DNA from 3 places in the Vreelandella sp. 162(4c) genome. Region 2 is predicted to be linked to each of the others. Evidence: predicted binding sites of a transcription regulator. Region 2 holds the regulator's gene; each other region holds the start of a gene.

Region 1 (7,365 bases), 490 kb from region 2:
TTTAAACATTAGCGGCTGACGGAACGGGAGGGAGTAGCGGTAAAGCGCCAGCTGCATTACGGGTTACGCGGGTAGCGGGAAAAATCCGGGCGGCGCTTTTCGTTAAAGGCGTTACGCCCTTCCTGCCCCTCTTCGGTCATGTAGTAGAGCATGGTGGCGTTACCCGCCAGCTCTTGAAGCCCGGCCTGTCCGTCACAATCGGCATTGAGTGCAGCTTTCAGGCAACGCAGTGCCATAGGGCTATGCTGCAGCATCTCGCGGCACCAACGCACACTCTCTTTTTCTAGCTCGTCTAGCGGCACCACGTGGTTGACTAGCCCCATTTCCAGCGCTTGGGCGGCGCTGTACTGGCGGCACAGGAACCAGATTTCCCGGGCCTTTTTCTGACCCACAATGCGCGCCATATACGAGGCGCCGTAGCCGCCATCAAAAGAGCCGACTTTAGGGCCGGTTTGGCCGAAGACAGCGTTCTCGGCGGCAATGGTCAGGTCGCACATTAGATGCAGCACGTGGCCGCCGCCGATAGCGTAGCCCGCCACCATCGCCACTACTGGTTTGGGGCAGGTGCGAATATCGCGCTGGAAATCCAGCACGTTGAGGTGGTGGGTGCCCTCTTCATCCTGGTAGCCGCCATAGTCACCGCGAATGCGCTGGTCACCGCCGGCACAGAACGCTTTGTCGCCTGCGCCAGTGAGCAGAATGGCGCCTATAGAGCTGTCGTGGCGGGCGCGATTCAGCGCTTGGGCCATCTCGCTAACCGTCAGCGGGCGAAAGGCGTTGCGCACCTCGGGCCGGTTGATGGTGATGCGCGCAATGCCATCGGCAGTGGTGTGGTACAAAATATCCTGATAGCCATCGGAGCGATCCTGCCACTCTACCGGCGCATAGAGTTCCGTTTCAGTGAGTCCGTTAATCATGCCTATCTCTTCTTATCTGTTGGGGCGAAATGCTGACAGCGAGCCGTTTAACCCAGCATACCTGCGACGACTAGACCCAGCGCCACAATGCTTACCAGCGCAGCACCACCGTACATTAGCTTTTTGTTGAGTGCGTCATTGCCCACGCTGATATCAAACATCCCATGGCGCAGGCGGTGGGCGGCATGAAAAAGCGGCAAGCAAACTACCGCCCCCACAAACAGAAAGCCCGGTACACTGAACAGCAGTGCCGATGCCCGCTCATAGCTCAGCACCTCGGCGGGCAGCAGGCCAAGGGGCAGTAGAACGGCGATAAATAGAATCACGGCAGGCAGAAAGACGGCAAAACAGACGCCACCCGCGCTAAACAGCCCCCACCAGAGCGGCTCATCAAAGGCTTGTTTATGCTGAGCGCTGTTTTTGCCCATGCTTGGTTTATTCATGGCTAGTTTTTCCATAATTACGCCCTCCCGAATAGCCAGAAAAACAGCAGTGCGACCGCCACTACCCCTGCCCACTGCCCGGCAACAATAGCCTGATCAGGCAGGCTATGCCCGGCGATACGCAGCGGCATTACCCGTGGGAACAGCACAAAGAAGGTGGCGGCGTGAAACAGGCTGGCGGCCAGCGCTAGAAGATTCAGCACTAATACGATGGGGGAGCCCATAAAGGCGATCCACCCCTGCCAGCTTTCTGCCCCTTGAAGAAGAGCAACCATACCGGCGAGTAAGCAGAGCGTGAAAAACACCAGCGGCAGCACAGTGGCTTCGCGCAGCATGTAGAGTTTAAAAAAGCGGTGTTTCAGCCACCAGTTGCGTTTCAGTGGCGGCAGGCGTTGCGATGATGATTTATCCATGACGTTCCTCCCCTACCCTTTAAACAGCGCAATGAGTGTGTGTTTGGCCGCTTCGACCTTGCCCTGATTGACCGCAGCGGCGGGGTCAACGTGTTTGGGGCATACCTTGGAGCAGAAGCCCACAAAGGTGCAGCTCCAAACGCCTTCGTGGCGGTTAAGTTCGGCCATGCGCTGCTTCTTGCCGTGGTCGCGGCTATCCAGATTGTAGCGGTGGGCCAGCGTTAGCGCCGCCGGGCCAAGGAACTCAGGATTCAAGCCAAACTGCGGGCAGGCCGAGTAGCAGAGGCCACAATTAATGCAGTTAGCGAACTGCTTATAGCGGGCGAGCTGCTCAGGGGACTGCTGATAGGTTTCCGGCGCCTGGGGGTCATACGGTTTTACCGGGTTGTCATCAATCAGGTAGGGCTTAACCGCGGCCAGGTGCTCAAGGAATATCTCCATATCCACCACCAAATCCCGCTGCACCGGGAAGTGGGATAGCGGCTCGATGCGGATCTCGCCTTCATAATCGCGCAGGAAGGTTTTGCAGCCGAGCTTGGGAATGCCATTCACCATGACCCCGCAGGAGCCGCAAATCGCCATCCGGCACGACCAGCGGTAGCTCAGCGTGCTATCGAGCTGTTCTTTAATGTGGTTGAGGGCATCCAGCAAAGAGGTGCTGTCGTCCACCGGCAGTTCGTACTGCTGCCAGTAGGACTCAGCCGAACTGTCTGGCAAATAGCGTTTAACGCTGATTTGTTTGGTGCTGATCTGCTGGGTGTTCATGCCTTGCCCCCCTTGCCCGCATCGCCATAAGCCCGCTCCGCCGGGGCGGAAAACCGCACATCGACATCCTGCCAGTGTAGCTCGGCATGGGCATCGCCTTGATAAAACACTTGGCTGTGCTTGAGGTAGTTAACGTCGTCGCGTTTCTGCATACCTTCATCCAGGCGCTGATGGGCACCACGGGATTCACGACGCTCAAGCGCCCCTAAGCAAGAGGCTTCGGCAATATCCAGGCCACACTCCAGTTCAAGACATTCCAGTAGCTCGGTATTGAATATCTTGCTGGTATCATTAACGCGAACCTTATTAAAGCGCTCACGTAGCTGACGCATGGTATCCAGCGAATGGCGCATGCCCTCTTCAGTGCGGTAAATACCGCAGCCACTCTCCATGGCTTGCACCATGGCGTGCTTGAGTGCTACCCAATTCTCTGCCCCCTCGGTTCCGTCACAGAGCCGCAACAGCTTGGCTTGTTGGCGATCGCCCTGGGCTTCCAGCAAGCGCTCATCAGCCCACTCGGTTTTGGCCGCTCGCTGGCTCGCTTGTTCACCGGCTAAGCGGCCAAATACCAGCAGCTCGGTCAGCGAGTTGGAGCCCAGGCGGTTGGCACCGTGCAAACCAACTGAAGCACACTCCCCGGCGGCGTAAAGCCCGGCAATGGAGGTTTCGCACTGAGGGTCGGTCTCAATCCCACCCATGGTGTAGTGAACCGCCGGGCGAATGGGAATGGGGTCTTTCACCGGATCAACATTGATATAGGATTTAGCCAGTTCACAGATAAACGGTAGGCGCTCCAGAATGTACTTTTCACCCAAGTGGCGCAGGTCGAGATAGACCACATCGCTGTCGCCAAACTTGCCGGTGCGGCCCGCCTGCTGCTCTTGCCAGAAGGCCTGGGAGAGTTTGTCCCGTGGCCCCAGTTCCATATATTTGTTTTCCGGCTTGCCAAGCGGAGTTTCTGGGCCCAGGCCGTAATCCTGCAGATAGCGGTAGCCCTCTTTATTGAGCAGAATGCCGCCTTCGCCCCGGCACGCTTCGGTAATCAAAATGCCAGAACCGGGCAGGCCGGTGGGGTGGTACTGGACAAACTCCATATCCCGCAACGCCACACCGTGACGATAGGCCATCGCCATGCCGTCGCCGGTGACAATTCCCGCGTTGGTATTGAAGCGGAACAAGCGCCCTGCGCCGCCGGTAGCGAGAATCACCGCTTTAGCGCGCAGCAGGGTCAGTTCACCGGTAGCGATCTGCAGGGCTATAACGCCAATAACCGCACCTTCGTGTACCGCCAGATCGAGCACAAAGAACTCATCAAAACGCTCAATCTCTGGGTACTTCAGCGAGGTCTGAAACAGGGTGTGGAGCATATGAAAGCCGGTTTTGTCGGCCGCAAACCAGGTGCGTGCGGTTTTCATGCCCCCGAAGCGGCGCACCTGCACTTGGCCATCGCCTTTACGGCTCCAGGGGCAGCCCCAGCGCTCCATCTGCACCAATTCTTGATAAGCGTGATGAACAAAGTAGTCGACGACGCCCTGCTCAACCAGCCAGTCACCGCCTGACACCGTGTCGTCGAAATGCGCTTGGTGGGAATCTTCGGCACTGGTGACGGCGGCAGCGCCACCTTCAGCCGCCACGGTATGGGAACGCATGGGGTAAACCTTGGACAGCAGCGCTATGCGCTGGGGAGTGCCCTGCTCTTTGGCCTGCTCGGCAGCCCCGATAGCAGCGCGTAAGCCTGCACCACCCCCACCAACAATGACGATATCAAAATCTCGCTGTTGCATGAAAAGCCCCTTCATTAGCCAAGTCAAAGGTGGTACTGGCGGCAATCTGCGCTGCCGTCTTGTCTATTCGAACTTACCATACAAGGGGAAGGCCCTGTTCATTAGTCCAAAGGACTATTGATGTACATCAAGAAAGGGAGGAATCGAGCTAGCATCACTTTTACCCTAGTGCTGCACCGCCTACTCTTCAAATCACTCACTGCCGGGCAGACCACTGCCCACCAAGCAAAAAGAGCACACTACCAACACTGAAGAGAGGTGCCGCATGACGACCGATGCTCAACCCTCACCGCGATGGAAACTGTTAGCGCCGCTAGCAGTTGCTATCATCGTCGCGCTGATACCCACTCCCCTGGGGCTTGCGCCTCATGCGTGGTACTTTTTCGCCATTTTCCTCGGCTGTGTGGTTGGCCTTATTCTTGAACCATTGCCGGGCGCAGTGGTGGGCCTGGTCGGCGTTACCCTGGTGGCACTACTTTCCCGGTGGGTGCTGTTCTCTCCGGAGCAACTGGCGACTGACGGATTCAGTGCTGCTAACCAGGCATTCTCATGGGCGGTGTCGGGCTTTACCAATTCCACCGTATGGCTGATTTTCGGCGCATTTATGTTTGCCTTGGGGTATGAAAAAACCGGACTCGGCAGGCGAATATCGCTTTGGCTGGTCAAGGCAATGGGAAAACGTACGTTGACTCTTGGCTACGCGGTGATGATTGCCGATGGCATTCTGGCGCCGTTTACGCCCTCGAACACCGCACGTAGCGCAGGCACGATCTACCCCGTGATTCGCAACCTGCCGCCGCTTTACGATTCGCACCCCAATGACCCCAGCATGAAGCGCATGGGCAGCTTTTTGATGTGGACCGCGCTGGCTTCCACCTGTGTGACCAGTTCGCTATTTTTGACCGCTCTGGCGCCCAATCTATTGGCGATCGCGCTAACCGAGAGCGCGACAGGTATTCATATCAACTGGGGGCAGTGGTTTATGGCAGTAGCACCTGTCGGCATTCTGCTGCTCCTGCTGGTGCCGCTGCTGAGCTACTGGCTATGCGCGCCCGAAGTGAAAGCGGGGAATGAAATCTCCGACTGGGCGGGGCAAGAGTTAACCAAGCTGGGAGCACTGACCCGCCATGAAATAATGCTGGTCATTATGGTGGTCACCGCCCTGCTGCTATGGATTTTTGCGGGCGATATTATCTCTGGGTCGCTGGTAGGCTTGGTGGTGATCTGCGGCATGCTGTTAACCGGCATTGTGACCTGGAGCGATATTCTCGATAACCGAGCAGCCTGGAATACCTTTGTATGGTTTGCCACCCTGGTGGCACTAGCGGGCGGGCTCAGCCAAGTCGGCTTCGTTAACTGGTTTGGCAATGTGGTTGGCGGGCAAATAAGCCACTTCAACCCCCTAATGGCCATGGTGGCGCTGGTGGTCATTTTCTATCTACTGCACTACTTCTTTGCCAGTGTTACTGCCCACGTTACCGCCTTGCTACCGGTGATTCTGGCAGCGGCATCAGGCATTGCCGGTCTGGATATGCAGATGTTTGTTCTGCTACTGCTACCCACACTTGGCTTTATGGGCATTCTGACCCCCTACGGCACAGGGCCAAGCCCGGTTTACTACGGCAGCGGCTACCTGCCCAGCGCGCTCTTTTGGCGCCTAGGGGCGGTCTTCGGGCTGCTATTCCTAGTGGTTTGGCTGGTGGTCGGCCTGCCCTGGTTAATGGTGATCAGCTGATAAACATTAGCCTAGCGTGCGATACCAGGCATTGAGCTGCTGAGCAATCATCTCAGGTTGCTCAGCATGAAGATTGTGGCCCCCTTCCAGCGTGATATGGCGCAGGCGCGGGGCCATTGTTGCCAGATGAGACGCCAGAGTGTGGAACTTGATGTCCCGCTGCCCCGAAAAGTACCCCACCGGTAGCGAGGTGCTTTCCAGCCACTGCCAAAGCGTAGGCTGTTGACCCAAGGAAGTTGATTGCAGCATGCTGGCAATAGTTGGCCCATGATTCGCTAGCCGACGTTGAATCTGCCGACCGCGCTGAACCTCGGTTAAGTCGGCGAACACCGGCTGCTGGTACCAGTCGGCAAGTACGTTTTCCAATGGTTCCTGCTCGAAGCGTGTTGCCCAGTGCTCATCGTGATCAATTCGGGCAGAACGCTCACTGGCGGGCAATCCTGGGTGAGCACTTTCCAGCCAGAGTGCTTCCAGCCCCGGTGGCTGACGGCTGGCATGATACAGCGCCAAGCGCCCGCCCAGGGAATAACCCAGCAGGCAGTAACGGCGAACACCGTGAGTTATCAGCGTATCGCCAAGCCAGTGGTGAAAAGCCTCAAAAGAGCCTACCTGCACGTGGTGATTCTCACCGTGGCCGGGTAAATCCAGCGCGAGGCAGCGGATGCCTTCCAAGCCAGCGATGATCTCACCCCAGTCCTGAGCATCGCCCAACAGACCGTGGAGCATTACCAGAGTCGGCGCCTGAGGTTTACTACTCACGCGGCTCCCCTCGAATCGCTGCGCCAAGATGCTTGAGATCATCAGCTACTTGCTGATGGGGCACGTTAATCTCGATCAAGGTAACGCCCGCCTGCAGGGCCTGAGTGTAGGCCGCCATAAAGGCATCCAGTGACTCTGGCGCGAAGTAGCCAAGTCCAAACATCTTCGCCGCATGCTCGAAGTGTAAGCCATGGGGCTGGCGATAATAGCGCTCCAGCAGATCGTCTTCTTTAGGCACCGGCAGCATATGGAAAATACTGCCACCATCGTTATTGAGGATAACCACCACCAGAGGCTGCGTGGCCTGCTTTAACAGCGCCAAGCTGTTGAGATCATGCAGTGCGCTGGTATCCCCCAGCACAATAGTAGTCGGCTCTGAGCATGTGCAACTGAGGCCGTAAGCCGTGGCAATAAGACCATCAATACCGGAAGCCCCGCGATTGGCAAATACCCGTACCGGCGTTTGGCGATGCGTACCCAGCATATTCATTAGCCGCGCGGGCAGGCTATTGCCTATAAACAACTGCCCTTCAGCCACCTGCGCTAAAA
Region 2 (7,365 bases):
TCGCTAGTAGTGGTGGGTAATGCCCTGCGACTGTCGCGCTGGCGACCTCAGCCCGCGCCAACGCTCGACACTTCAACACCGGTGGCCGCATGACGATTCTTTATCTGCTGATCCCGCTTTCCCTGATTTTGCTGGGCCTCGCCGTCTGGGCGTTTTTCTGGGCGGTGAAAAATGATCAGTTCGATGACCTAGAAGGCCCAGCGCACCGCATTCTATTTGATGAGGATGAAAACGACCTTAGCCCTGAGCAGCGCCGCCAGCATCAGCAGGCAAAGCAAAAATCTTCCGAACCATCAGCGGCAGACACACCCGACGACCAAGAGTCTCGGCCATGAATCCAACGGGGCTTGATCTGCCGCCGCTAATGGCGGCGTTTGTGTTTGGCTTGATGGGCGGCGCCCACTGCATTGGTATGTGTGGCGGCATTATGAGCGCGCTCACCTTTGCAGTCCCCCCCAGCATGCGTCATCCGGCGCGCATGGGAGGCCTGCTGCTCAGCTACAACACAGGCCGCATTGTTAGCTATATGAGCGCAGGCGCGCTGGTGGCACTGCTAGGCACGCTGTTTTCCCTTTCTGCTACGGCACGCCTGCTACTCCAGGTATTTGCCGCACTGATGCTGATCTTAATGGCACTGTATATCGCCAACTGGTGGAAAGGGCTGCTCAAAGTGGAGGCCGTTGGCCGGCGACTATGGCGCCTTATCGAACCCGTGGGGCGTCGCTTGATGCCCGTAGTGCATATTCCCCAAGCCTTCGCCCTGGGAGCGCTCTGGGGCTGGCTCCCCTGCGGGTTGGTCTACTCCATGTTGGCCTGGAGCTTAGCGATTGCCGACCCGCTTCAGGGCGCTCTACTCATGGGCGCCTTTGGGCTTGGCACCCTACCTGCGCTGCTTGCCACTGGCCTGGCTGCCCGCCAGCTCAGCCATTTGATACGTCACCCCGCGACCCGCAGCGTGGCAGCGCTGACAATTATCGCTTTTGCACTGTGGCAACTGTGGACGCTTTCGGTACACAACCTCTAATAGCATGACGTGGCTCAACATTTACCTCCTAACCACGGGTTAGGCTAGCGGCATTTCCTAACGTCGGAGCGCCCCTTCATGCCCGTTCATACCCCTGCTGCCTTGCCTCTTGCACCCGCTGCTGCCGCAGCCCCTATGCAGCCGGTGTGGGACGAAGCGTTACTGCGTCGCTACGACACCAACGGCCCACGCTACACCTCCTACCCCACGGCGCTGTCGTTTCACGACCAATTTACCCCTGGCGACCTGACCCAGGCATTGGAGCGTAGCAATGCCAGTAAGCGTCCGCTCTCTCTGTACGTTCATGTGCCCTTCTGCCGCAAGATCTGCTTCTACTGCGCGTGTAATAAAATCGCTACCAAAAACACTGCCCTTGCCGAGCCCTATATAGCCCGGCTTGACCGTGAAATGGTGCTGACCGCACGCCACTTGGATACATCACGACCGGTGGAGCAGTTGCATTGGGGCGGCGGCACGCCGACATTTCTCAGTTTGAACCAGATGGGCGACCTGATTGATCGACTGGATGCACGTTTTGGTCTTTCATCGTCTGCTGATCGCGATTACGCAATTGAAATAGATCCTCGCGAAGCGGATGTGTTTACGCTGCGCCATCTCGAATCCCTCGGCTTTAATCGCATCAGCCTGGGCGTGCAGGATTTAAGCCCGCTGGTGCAGAAAGCGATTAACCGTATTCAGCCTCGGGTACTTACCGAAACGCTGATGGAGGAGGCGCATCGCCTGGGCTTTCGCTCGCTCAATCTCGACCTAATTTATGGCTTGCCATTTCAGACTGAAAAGAGCTTTGCCAACACCCTACGCCAGGTGATCGAGCTCAACCCGGCGCGCCTTTCTGTGTTTAATTACGCGCATATGCCCGAGCGTTTTGCCCCGCAGCGGCGCATTAATGTCGATGACTTGCCAGGCGGAGAAGAGAAGCTAGCGATTCTGCGCACCACCATCGAAATGCTCACCGCAGCTGGCTATGTGCATATCGGTATGGATCACTTTGCCCGCCCTGACGATAGCCTGGCTATTGCCCAGCGCGAAGGCTCGCTGCAGCGCAACTTCCAGGGCTACTCCAGCCATGCTCAGTGCGACTTAATCGGGCTTGGCGTATCGGCGATTTCCCGTATTGATGACGTCTATGCGCAGAATCCTAGCGATCTGGCCCGCTACGAAGCGGCGCTGGATCAGGGGCAGCTTGCCACCGTGCGTGGCATACGCTTAAGTGATGACGACCTGATCCGCCGGGATGTGATTGAGCGGCTGATGTGCGATATGGGCATTGATCTGACCGCCGTTAGCCAGCGCTGGAACATTGATGCCCCCCGCTACTTTGCGCCTGCGCTTGAGCGCCTGCAAAGCGCCGAGCAAGATGGCCTGCTGGCACGCAGCGGCGACCAGCTTAACGCAACGCCAATGGGTCGACTGCTGATTCGCCATATAGCAATGGCGTTTGATACCCATCTTTCCGGGCAAACGGGACAACAGTATTCTAAGATTGTTTAATCACCTTATTGCAGGCATGCTAAAGCGACTATAATAAGTAAGGATTTTCTAATTGATAAGCGGGACCCTCTCAAGGAGCAAAGCATGTTGGAACCCATGAGCCGTCGGCGCTCGCTACTCCATGAAGCTCGCTGCCAAACCTGCAGTTTGAGCTCACTGTGCCTGCCACTTGCCCTTGAGCTGGACGACGTGGGGCAGTTTGACGCCATTATTCGTCGTCGCGCGCCGCTGAAAAAAGGCGAACCGCTGTTTCGTCAGGGCGACACCTTTACCAGCGTTTACGCAGTCCGTTCGGGCAGTTTGAAACAGATCACCGCCGAAGGTAACGGCAGCGAGCAGTTGACCAATTTCTACCTGCCCAGTGAATTGGTGGGGTTGGATGGCATTGACGAAGAGCATTACCCCGGTAGCGTTATCGCCCTGGAAACGACCACCGTCTGCGAGATTCCTTTTGACCGCCTGGACTTACTCTCGGAGGAGCTACCCGAACTGCGTGGCCAGCTTTATCGTAGCATGAGCAAAGAGTTGCGCGATGACCGGCGTATGATGCGGCTACTTTCGCGTAAAACCGCCGATCAGCGGCTGGCAAGTTTTTTGATTACCCTCTCGGATCGTTTTCGTCGCCGGGGCTACTCGCCTTACAGCTTTCGCCTCTCAATGCCCAGGGCTGATATCGGCAACTACCTGGGCTTAGCGGTGGAAACGGTCAGCCGCATACTAAGCCGCTTTCAGCAGCAGAGTGTGGTGGCGGTCTCCGGGCGAGAGGTCAACATTCTCGATATGCCGCGCTTGATTACCCTCGCCGAAGAGGAAGAGCAAACAGTTAGCTGACGTTAAAGGCTTGGATACGCCCCGCCAGTAGCTCTGCTTGCTTGGCCTCAAGGCCTTCAAAATCGAACAGGCTGCGGTCGGCCAACTGGGAAGGGGCAATGTTGGTGACAGCCTTGAACATGCTCTCCAGGCGGCCAGGAAACTTTTTGTCCCACTCGGCGAGCATCTCTTTGACCACCTGACGCTGCATATTAGGCTGTGAACCGCACAGGTTGCAGGGAATAATCGGAAACGCCATCAGCCGCGAAAACTCGGCGATATCAGCCTCTTTGCAGTAGGCCAACGGCCGAATAACGATATTCTTCCCATCATCGGATAGCAGCTTTGGCGGCATCGCTTTCAGGTTGCCGCCAAAGAACATATTGAGAAACAGTGTTTCGAGAATATCTTCCCGGTGATGGCCCAGGGCTATCTTATTGGCGCCAATCTCTTCGGCAAAGCCATACAACGAGCCGCGCCGCAGCCGTGAACAAAGCGCGCAGGTGGTTTTACCTTCCGGGGTTTTCTCTTTTACCACCGAGTAAGTATCGCGCTCGACAATGTGGTACTCCACGCCCTGCTTATCCAGATACGCAGGCAATACGTGCTCGGGAAAACCCGGCTGTTTTTGATCCAGATTGACCGCTACCAGCGAAAAATTGACCGGCGCATTGCGCTGCAAATTGCGCAAAATCTCCAGCATCGTGTAGCTGTCCTTTCCACCGGAGAGGCAGACCATTACGCGATCACCTTCATTGATCATTTGGTAATCAATGATCGCATTGCCCACTTCTCGGCGCAGACGCTTTTGCAGCTTGTTAAATTCACGCTTCTGCTTCGCATCAGCCAGCTCAGGCTGGTCGTGCTCAGCGTCAGCTGGGGTGGCTCCAACCGTATCAAGGTGAGCAGGATCAAAGTGATCAAGAGTTTGCATGGTATAAGCACTGCCGAGGGTAGAAGGCGTGAGAGAAAAAAGTAATAACTATTCTAACAACACTCACCGCCTGACCCAACTAATCAGACGTAGCCACACAAGATATCGCAATTGGAAGTGACTATTTTGACCGCTGCACCATACCTCGGTGCGAGGGCAGCTTGGAGCGAGGGTCTTTTGTCATGGATGACAAAAGTAGCGCCCAGGGAAGGGTTCACAGCGCCCTCGCGGAAAGCTGTCCTCGCCACAACGAAAGAGACTACTATGCCACCTGCGCCATAATACGCTGCAAGCGCATATACAGCAGTGCGCTGGCGGTGGCCTCTCCAAGCACACTCTGCATGCCCATGACGGGTACTTGCCAGCATGCCAACGCCTGGGCGAAGCTGCTGGGCGCTTCGACCTCCGGGTGCAAACGGCGCAGTTGGCGCTGATGCAGTTTTGCCACATCGACCTGGGCGTTGGGCAGGGCAAAATTCAGCCGCTTACTGAGTAGTGCATTCAATGCTCCAATGCGCTTCTCTAACTGCCAGCCAACGATGGGCCGATTGCCGATAAATTCTACTAGCGCGCTCAAGTTATCACTGTTTGGTGGCAGTATCTCCCCCGCCTCGCACAGCAAGTGATGACGGCGCAGCGTTGCGCTCGCGGGCTGCTTCGCGCTGCCAAGGGTGATCACAAAAGCGCGGCTGGTATGCACCTGCTGATGGCTTAGCACCACTGCCGCCACGCTGATCACAGGTGATGATTGCGTGGGCGTTGCGGTGCAGGCGAGCGCCACCAGCTCTTCGCCCATATAGGGCTGAAACAGCCAGGCATAGGGGGAGTCTGCACAACGACGCCGGTCACTTTCACGCCTTAACAAGGTGCGCAGCGAGCCGCTAAATAGCGTCACATGTCGATCTAACAGCCGCATTCCGCTCACGAATACTCCAAATGGTAACGGTGGGAAAGCCGCTGCTTAAAGTCTTTGACAATATGCATCGCTTCGCGCAGTAGGTCGCGCTCCAGGGAAGAGAGGTTCTGCACCACGACACGGTTAGCGCGTCTGCTGCTTTGGGCGTTAGTTTCTTTCGCATCCGCAGAAGTTTCCAGCGTACTTAGCTGCTGCTTGAGGCACAGCTCAGAAAAGAGCGCCAACGCTTCGCCCAGGTCATCGGAAAAACGGCGATCCAACCGACCGTCAGTAACCAGGGCATCCAAGCGATCAAACGTCGAGGTGGCTTTGATGCGCCGCTCAAGCGCCATGGTGCGGACACCGTGCACGATAGGGAAAATACCGCCTTTCTTGATATCGATACCGTGCTGAGGCTTTTTCAGCGAACCAAACAGCGTCAGCGGCGTCGAAAAGCGCAGCGCCGTGCGGGCAAAATAGGAAAGCAGCAGCTCATCGCCCGAGCAGCGTTCAAACAGCTCATCGCGCACGCTCTCAAGCAAGCTCGGGTTGCCCGCCACGCCATGAGCATCGAGCATAATGGCCAGCTTCATCAGGCTATCGCCATCACGCTCCCTGGCCCACTTGGCAATATTACCTTTCCATTGGGATACCGTGGCCACCCACTCGGGGTTAGACACCATAATGTTGCCGGGGCACGGCGGGTAACCAAGCTGAATCAGGGTATCGGTGAGCGTTTGCATATGGCTGGCAAGATCAGGCCACTGGGTTTCATCGGCAAGAATCAAGCCGTTATCCTGATCCGTTTTTAGAATCTGCTCACCGCGCCCTTCGCTGCCCATCACCATCATGCAGCTCTGCTCGTGATAGCGCTTATCGACAGTGAACTCCCAGGCCTTGCTAATAATACGGCCGTTTAGTGCCGCAAGCAGATCCATCGCAAAGCGCAGCTTAACGCCCTGGGCCATCAGCGCTTTGACCAGCTCCGGGGTGCGCTGACTGGCAGCTGAAAGCGCCTCTAAGTTGGTCGCCTGCTCGATCTGCAGGCTCACCACATAGCTGCGGCTTGAGAAGTAGCTAAGCACGTCGGTGAGCTCTACAACGCCTTTCAAGACGTTTTGCTCCATCACTACCACCCGCGCCACTTTATGGCGGGTCATCAGCACCAATACTTCAAATAAGTACTGATCCGGTGCGACGGTCACCAAGTTAAAATGGGCGATCTTATCCACTGATGATGTTACCGCGCTGCCCTTTAGCACTAAGGCGTTGAGCAGATCGGTTTTGGTCACCATGCCGAGGGTGTCGTCCTGGGTCGACACCAGCAGGCTGTCGGCGTGACTTTCGTTGAGCTGTTTTACAGCGCTAGCGATATCGGTCGTCGCTGCCATCAGCAGTGGCGCACGCATGCACTCGCTTACCTTGGCCAGCATAAAGCCTGCCATGGTGACGCCACCTTCGGCGCGCTTTTCGGTCATCAGGCGCGCCTTATGGGTCAGCGATTGGCGAAAAAAACTGCTGAAATCAGGATAGTGGCGACACAGCTGCTGAAACAGTGCTTTAGGCATTAGGTAACACAGGCACTCCTGTTCAGCCTTAAAGCGGTAGCGGCTTTTACCGTTGAGAATACTGATCGCGCCAAACAGGTCCCCTGCCGTGTAGTGACCAATACGCGCGGTAGATGAGGGCAATGTAGGATCGATTTCCGCCACTTCGCCTTTATGGATCAGATAAACGAACTCACCCGCTTGGCCAGTCTCTAAAATGATTTCGTCACGATCAAAATAGGCCAGGTCAATGCCACGACGAATGTGGTCACGCCCCTCATCGTCAAGGAGCGTAAACGGCAGTTGGGATAGATCCACATCGACCATGGGGTATAACCTCATTAAACGGGCTGCGACTAACCGGGTTGTGTCTTAAGGCGCGCTAGCAGACATAAGCAAAAATAAATAAACGTCGTGACTCGATACTGGCCCACATAAATTGGCCCACACCAGCGCTTCAAAAAAATGTTATCGATTATTATATGAAGGTGGCTGTACGGGTATAAAGGATTCACTTCCCAAGTAGCAAGTATAACCTTGTTATACCTTTAGCTATCACGCTAAAGTCGAAGCGACTTTTGATACACGACCAAAGTATCGACACTTACTAACCGTGCTTCCGGCAAAACCCAGGACATGTATT
Region 3 (7,365 bases), 660 kb from region 2:
CACCAGCTAAGTGCAGAGCTAATACCCATCGAGCATTAAAGGTGCGTACGCTATAAAAACAAGCCTAATAAACGTATAGCACTCAATGTACACGTTGTTCAAGTTTTTGCATAAAACCAAAAAAACATCAATAAATCCATTAAATTCATACATTTATTTAAAAATACCGCCTTGTTTTCGTAAAAAAATAATTTCGAAACTAATTCTTGACCAAAAAATAAATGGTGTATACGTTGTTTTATAGCATTCACGAACGCATTTAGAAACGAGTGATAGGCGAATAAAACAGCGAGGAAACCAGGATATGAACAATAAACCCACCATAGCCGTTATTGGCGCGGGCCTTGGCGGCGCCGCTGCAGGCGCACTACTGCAGAAAGCGGGCTACCCCACCAAGGTGTACGAACAGGCACCAGCGTTTGCGCGCCTTGGGGCAGGCATTCACCTTGGCCCCAACGTGATGAAAGTAATGCGCCGCATTGGTATTGAAGAGAAGCTCAATGCCATGGGCTCACACCCCGATTACTGGTTCAGCCGCAACGGCATGACCGGCGAGTATCAGTCTCGCATCCCGCTAGGCGAGTTTGCTCGCGAAAACTATGGGGCGGCCTACATCACCGTACACCGTGGTGACCTGCACGAATTGATGGTCAGCACGCTCGACCAGGACAACCTCTATTTCGATAAGCGCCTGGTCGATGTAGACGACAGCGGCGGCAAGGTCGTCATGACCTTCGCTGACGGCTCGACGGAAGAGGCTGACCTGGTGATCGGCGCAGACGGGGTCAATTCTCGCCTGCGCGAGAAGCTGCTGGGCCCAGAGGCTCCGATCTATAGCGGCTGGGTTGCCCACCGGGCAATTATCTCTGCCGAAAAACTCAAGGCATACGACCTGGATTTCGAAGCCTGCGTGAAGTGGTGGTCGGAAGACCGGCACATGATGGTGTACTTCGTGACCGGCGACGAGAAGGAGTATTACTACGTTACCGGCGTGCCTGAACCCGATTGGAACCACGGCACTTCCTTCGTCGACAGCTCACGGGAAGAGATGCGCAAAGCATTCGAGGGTTACCACCCCACCGTACAAGCGCTGATTGACTGCACTGAAACCGTCACCAAATGGCCCTTGCTGGAGCGCAACCCGCTGCCACTGTGGCATGAAAATCGACTGGTGCTGCTGGGCGATGCCTGCCACCCGATGAAGCCTCATATGGCCCAGGGCGCTGCCATGGCCATCGAGGATGCCGCCATGCTGGTACGCTGCCTGGAGGAAGTGGGCGCCGAGCACTACCAGCAGGCATTCGAACTTTACCGCACCAACCGTTTTGAACGCGCCTCGCGGGTTCAGCAGGTTTCCCACGACAATACCTGGTTACGGGAAGACGAAGACCCGGCCTGGGTATTCGCCTATGACCCCTTTGAAGTACCGCTGAAGCAACCAACCAGTCAAGGGAGCCCAGCATGAACAGCACCTATCTCTATGGCGCCAACGTGCACGCCAATGGTATTCGTCAGCACTACCTGCGCTTTGCCGACAGCGCCGAGACTTCGCGCCAACCGCTGGTACTGATACCGGGCATTACCAGCCCAGCCATCACCTGGCGTTTTGTGGCCGAGCGGCTCGGCCAGCATTTCGACACTTATGTGCTGGATGTTCGTGGACGCGGCTTGTCGTCTACCGGACCCGAGCTCGATTATGACACCGACACTTGCGCCGACGATGTGATCGCCTTTATTGATGCGCTGGGTCTGAGCAATGTCATTCTGGCGGGCCACTCCATGGGTGCGCGCTTTGCGCTACGCGCCATGAGTCGCGGCGCCAAGGGAATCGACAAACTGGTACTTATCGACCCACCGGTTTCAGGGCCAGGACGCCGTGAGTACCCCAGCAAGCTGCCCTGGTACGTGGATTCGATTCGCGACTGCACACGTGGTGCCGATATCGAGACCATGCGCCACTACTGCCCCACCTGGAGCGACGAGCAACTGCGATTACGCGCCGAGTGGTTACACACTTGCTTTGAGCCCGCCATCGTTCAGGCGTTTGAAGAGTTCCACAGCGTCGATATCCACCAGGATTTCCCCGCTATCAAAGTGCCCACGCTGCTGATGTGTGCAGGCAAGGGCGGGGTTATCCAGGATGAAGATCGCGCCGAAATACGCGCCCTTCTACCGACGGTTCGTATTTCTACCGCGGAAAAAGCGGGTCACATGATTCCCTGGGATGACTTCGACGGTTTTTTTGCCGCGTTTGAAGACTTCCTGGGCAGCGAACTCTAAGAGAGGCCAAATACCATGACCAGCAACTATATAAAGAACGAGATCAAAAGCTACCGTATCGGCCAGATCGTCCCCAGCTCCAATATCACCATGGAGACCGAAATACCCGCCATGCTTACGGCGCGGCAGTTAATCCGCCCGGAACGCTTTACCTTTCACTCCAGCCGCATGCGCATGAAGAACGTCAGCAAGGACGAACTGGCTGCCATGGATGCAGAGTCGGATCGCTGCGCCCTGGAGCTTTCTGATGCAGCGGTGGATGTGATGGGGTATGCCTGCCTGGTTGCCATTATGGCGATGGGGCCCGGCTACCACCGAGAGTCGCAAAAGCGTTTGCGCAGCCGCACCGAAGAGAACGGTTGCGACACGCCGGTGGTCACCAGCGCCGGTGCTCTGGTTGATGCCCTGGGTGTGATGAAAGCCAAGCGCGTGGTGGTAGTGGCCCCCTACATGAAGCCGCTGACCGAAATGGTGGTCGACTACATACGTCAGGAAGGCATTGACGTGCTCGACTACCGAGCGCTTGAGATCCCCAATAACCTGGATGTCGCTCGCCACGACCCCGCTAATCTTCCCGAGATCGTCGCCAGTCTCGATTTAAGTAACGTGGACGCTATCGTCTTGTCAGCCTGTGTGCAAATGCCATCACTACCGGCCGTCGCCAAGGTCGAAGCCCTGACCGGCAAGCCGGTGGTTACCGCAGCTATCGCGACCACCTATGCCATGCTCAAGGCACTCGACCTTGAGCCCATCGTACCGGGCGCGGGCGCCCTCTTGTCAGGGGCTTACTAACAAGATCAGGTACTTATTGACGATATAGAGTGCTGATTAAGGAGACGACCATGTCGCCACACACGACTGATAACAGCGATGGCGTTAGCGATAACACTGCCACGGACAACTACCGAGGCGTGTGGGATGGGCGCATCGGTTTTGGCAAAACGCCTGCGCTGCTGGTGGTTGATTTTATGCAAGGCTACACCACGTCGGGTTCGCCGCTATTTGCCCAGGGCGTGGTGGATGCGGTGGCCAATATGCCGCCGCTACTCAATACCGCACGGCGCACTGGCACGCCTGTTATCCACACCAACATCCTGTATCACGCCCCGGATCAAATCGATGGTGGCATTTGGGTCAAGAAGGCGCCGGTCATGCGGGCGATGGTGGCGGGCAACCCTTACGCCGAGTTCTGCCCCGAGGTGGCCCCCCGTGAAGATGAGCTGGTAATGACCAAGCAGTATGCCAGCGCGTTCTTTGGAACTTCGCTTGCCTCCACACTGGTCGCCATGGGTATCGATACACTCATCATTACCGGCTGTTCCACCAGTGGCTGCATTCGCGCCACCGCCGTTGATGGAGTACAGCACGGCTTTCGGGTGATGGTCGTGCGTGACTGCGTGGGTGACCGTCACCCCGCGCCCCATGAAGCTAACCTGTTTGATATCGATAGCAAATATGGCGATGTGATTGGACTGGATGAAACACTGGGATACTTAATGAAGCGTTAGGAGTATCCGAAAACGCAGGTGAAGCGGACGTCTCTGTTGAGTCATCAGTCCGCGTTCATTTTTTCCAGCAGATGCATTAAGGCAACCCGCTCTGCCGGGTTGAGATTTTTCATGGTCTGATCGCTAATTTGCTTGGCACTGGGCACCATAGCCTCGACTAATGTCTCCCCGGCCTCAGTGATCACGACCATGACTTTGCGTTGATCATTAGGGTCGGTGGTTAGCGAGATCCACCCCCGCGCTTTAAGACGTTTAATGACGCCACGGATAGTGGCGGGATCAATCGCCGTGGCGTTGACGATATCGGTTAACGAGCTGGGGCCGCGCTCCATCACCGTGCACAGCGTTACAAATTGAATGGCCGTGAGCTGTTTATCGCTGCTGTAGCGCTGAAAAATAGCCGTATGCCGCTGGTAGGCTTTACGCAGTAGATGCCCTACTTGCTCAGAAAAATCATACCCTTGCTCTGAAGGCGTAGAGTGCTCGCCGGAAGACGAGTGTTTGAACGCACTATCCGTTGTCATTCCATATCCTTAATCTATTGGCGACGTCGTGTATCGAGTATGGCACTGGTTAACAAAATGATGCATCAACGTATGAAATACTCCTTGCGCTGGATCAATTCATCATGCTTTTATGGCGTACACGCTATAATTTTACCTTAGTTATCGCTCTTTCATCACCTAAAATTCATCCGCACTGATCATCGTAAACGCGAGCGTGGGAGGCAGACATGGCTGATAAATCAGACTATACAAGAGAGTCACTGCTGTATGGGTCTGATGTTCTGGTGATCTATCGCGACCCGGTTACACCCCCCAAGCCCGCGCCCGGACAGCCAGGTACACACTCAAACTTCACCCCCCATGAGCCTGAGATCTTCATTGCCGTACTGAGCGATAGTCATATCGTGGCTTTCAACGGCCACGTAGACCTGGGCACGGGCATACGCACGGCGCTTGCTCAAATTGTTGCAGAAGAGCTCAACGTCGCGTTCGACAGCGTCACCATGGTGCTGGGCAACTCCGTTGAAGCCCCCAACCAAGGCCCCACCATAGCCAGTGCATCGATTCAGATCACTGCCGAGCCTTTACGCCGAGCTGCCGCACAGGCGCGGGAGTACCTATTAACCCTGGCAGCAAAGCACTTTGACACTGAGCGCTCACTACTTAGCTGCCAGAACGGCGCTATTACGCCAAGTGATAATAACCGCTCATCCGTTAGCTTTGGGGAGTTGCTGCGGGGCACCCGTCATGCATTAAAGCTTGCCGATGAGGTGCCGCTTAAGCCGGTCAGCCATTATACCCTGGTCGGCCAATCGACCTCCCGCGTGGATATACCCGCCAAGGCCACCGGGCAATTGACCTTTATCCACGACCTACGTCTGCCCAACATGCTGCATGGGCGAGTGATTCGTCCGCCTTATGTAGGCCATGATAGCGGCGACTTTATTGGCAACAGTTTAATCGCGGTAGATGAAAGCTCTGTGGCGCATTTGCCAGGTGTGATAAGCGTCGTGGTGGTCGGTGACTTTGTTGGCGTGGTGGCCGAGCGTGAAGATCAGGCTGCTGCCGCAGCCAAGCAGCTAAAGATCCAGTGGCGCCCAATCGAAGGCTTGCCTCAGTTGGACAACATAGAGCAAGCACTGCTCGACCTGCCCAGCAAGCAGCGCATACTCCTCGAAGAGGGTGATCTCGATAACGCTCTGGCCGCCGCACAACATCCGCTCAATCGTCACTATGTGTGGCCTTTCCAGCTGCATGGCTCCATCGGCCCTTCGTGCTCTGTCGCCGATGCCAATGAAGATGGCCTTCACGTATGGTCGGGCACCCAAAATCCACACAGCCTGCGCGCCGACCTCGCCCGCCTTACCGGTTTGGATGAAGGCGTTATCACCATTACCCGCATGGAAACCTCGGGCTGCTATGGTCGCAACTGCGCCGACGACGTTGGCGCGGATGCAGTGCTGCTCTCTCAGGCGGTTGGCCGTCCTGTCCGAGTACAACTAACCCGTGAGCAGGAGCACACCTGGGAGCCTAAAGGGGCTGCTCAGTATATGGCCATCCAGGGCGGCTTGAACGCAGATGGCAGCCCGGCAGGCTATCGCTTTAATACGCGCTACCCCTCTAACAGTGCGCCCACCTTGGCACTGCTGCTGACCGGCGCTGCCTCACCGATTGATATCCCCTTTGAGATGGGAGATCGAACGTCGGTGCCGCCCTACCGCTACCCTCATCGCCAAATAGTGTGCGACGACGTCCCGACCCTGATGCGCGCCTCCTGGCTGCGTGGTGTCTCGGCGCTGCCCAGCACCTTCGCCCACGAAAGCTATATTGATGAACTCGCCTACTTGGCGGGTGAAGATCCTGTCGCCTACCGGTTACGCTACTTAGCAGATAACCGCGCCTGCGAGCTTGTCGAAGCGCTAGCCGAACGTGCGAACTGGAAGCCCTGCACCGCTAACGCCAATCCGAGTAGCGATGGCGAGTGGCGCTACGGCCGAGGATTCGCTTACGCCCAGTACGTACATAGTAAATTTCCCGGCTTTGGTGCCGCGCTCGCCGCCTGGGTGATTGAGCTTAAAGTCAATGTGAAGAGTGGACGGGTTGTCGTCGAGAACCTATATGTAGGTCAGGATGCGGGCCTGATGGTGAACCCCGCCGGCGTTCGCCATCAGGTGCATGGTAATGTGATCCAGATGCTCAGCCGCACTTTAAAGGAGCGGGTAACCTTTGAGGATGGTTTACCAACCAGCAGAGAGTGGGGCGGCTACCCTATTCTGCGTTTCTCGGAGCTGCCTCCCATCGACGTCATGCTGCTTGATCGCCCTGAACTGCCCCCACTCGGTGTTGGGGAGTCCGCCTCACTGCCCGGCGCTCCCGCGATTGCCAACGCGCTTTTTGATGCCACGGGGGTACGCTTTACCCATCCCCCTTTTACCCCTGACACCATTCGCGATGCACTGAAAGCCGCCCTTCGACTCCCCATGGAGGTGGCGATTTAATGCACCATCTTGATCTACAGGTTATCGAACGTGCGTTGAAATGGGCCAACCAGGGGCTGACCGTTTGGCTATGCACAGTTCTGAAAACTTTTGGCTCGGCCCCCCGGGAGCCGGGTGCCATGCTGGTCGCATGTTCGACAGGCGACTATCTGGGGTCACTGTCAGGTGGCTGTGTCGAAGAAGACTTTATCGCAAGGCTTCAAAAGGGTGAGTTTAACGAACCGGTTCAACGGGTGCGCTATGGCGGTGACGCTGGTTCAGCGAATATTCGTTTACCCTGCGGTGGTCGCCTTGAAGTGTTGGTTGAACGGCTAGCGCCCAACACCGAAAACCTCACTCACCTAGAAGTGATGCATGCCACGCTACTGGGTCGCCAACCGCTAACCCGCTGTATCACACTGGATGGCAGCGGCAAGCGCTTTAACCCATCGAATAACACCGAGCCCACCGTTACTTTCGATACAGATAGCGTCAATATTCGCATAGGCCCTGCGCTACGGCTGATTATCGCGGGGATCTCTTCAGTCTCTGCGCCCTGTGCGCTGTTTGCCCAAACGCTTGGTTTTGAAGTGA

The links. The regulator FNR, encoded in region 2, switches genes on or off when oxygen is low (the NO sensors DNR and NnrR bind a similar motif). The targets are predictions, from matches to a motif close to TTGATNTANATCAA.
Region 1: the regulator FNR is predicted to act here: its motif matches at 4,440-4,453, upstream of frdA (fumarate reductase (quinol) flavoprotein subunit).
Region 3: the regulator FNR is predicted to act here: its motif matches at 4,397-4,410, upstream of AC4EYZ_RS14800 (xanthine dehydrogenase family protein molybdopterin-binding subunit).

What each region holds. Positions count from the first base shown of each region.
Region 1 is NZ_CM176981.1:3,380,206-3,387,570, reverse strand. Features, by position in the region: gene menC (o-succinylbenzoate synthase) at 1-57, opposite strand, end outside; gene menB (1,4-dihydroxy-2-naphthoyl-CoA synthase) at 57-917, opposite strand; gene frdD (fumarate reductase subunit FrdD) at 965-1,360, opposite strand; gene AC4EYZ_RS15555 (succinate dehydrogenase/fumarate reductase transmembrane subunit) at 1,378-1,773, opposite strand; gene AC4EYZ_RS15550 (succinate dehydrogenase/fumarate reductase iron-sulfur subunit) at 1,786-2,538, opposite strand; gene frdA (fumarate reductase (quinol) flavoprotein subunit) at 2,535-4,322, opposite strand; gene AC4EYZ_RS15540 (anion permease) at 4,588-6,057, shown strand; gene menH (2-succinyl-6-hydroxy-2,4-cyclohexadiene-1-carboxylate synthase) at 6,064-6,816, opposite strand; gene menD (2-succinyl-5-enolpyruvyl-6-hydroxy-3-cyclohexene-1-carboxylic-acid synthase) at 6,809-7,365, opposite strand, start outside.
Region 2 is NZ_CM176981.1:3,866,714-3,874,078, reverse strand. Features, by position in the region: gene AC4EYZ_RS17725 (heavy metal translocating P-type ATPase) at 1-93, shown strand, start outside; gene ccoS (cbb3-type cytochrome oxidase assembly protein CcoS) at 90-335, shown strand; gene AC4EYZ_RS17715 (sulfite exporter TauE/SafE family protein) at 332-1,024, shown strand; gene hemN (oxygen-independent coproporphyrinogen III oxidase) at 1,103-2,536, shown strand; gene fnr (fumarate/nitrate reduction transcriptional regulator Fnr) at 2,621-3,367, shown strand; gene ttcA (tRNA 2-thiocytidine(32) synthetase TtcA) at 3,360-4,280, opposite strand; gene AC4EYZ_RS17695 (3'-5' exonuclease family protein) at 4,543-5,196, opposite strand; gene AC4EYZ_RS17690 (DUF294 nucleotidyltransferase-like domain-containing protein) at 5,202-7,049, opposite strand.
Region 3 is NZ_CM176981.1:3,210,191-3,217,555, reverse strand. Features, by position in the region: gene AC4EYZ_RS14825 (FAD-dependent monooxygenase) at 305-1,465, shown strand; gene AC4EYZ_RS14820 (alpha/beta fold hydrolase) at 1,462-2,280, shown strand; gene AC4EYZ_RS14815 (maleate cis-trans isomerase family protein) at 2,323-3,072, shown strand; gene AC4EYZ_RS14810 (N-carbamoylsarcosine amidohydrolase) at 3,123-3,788, shown strand; gene AC4EYZ_RS14805 (MarR family winged helix-turn-helix transcriptional regulator) at 3,833-4,312, opposite strand; gene AC4EYZ_RS14800 (xanthine dehydrogenase family protein molybdopterin-binding subunit) at 4,522-6,792, shown strand; gene AC4EYZ_RS14795 (XdhC family protein) at 6,792-7,365, shown strand, end outside.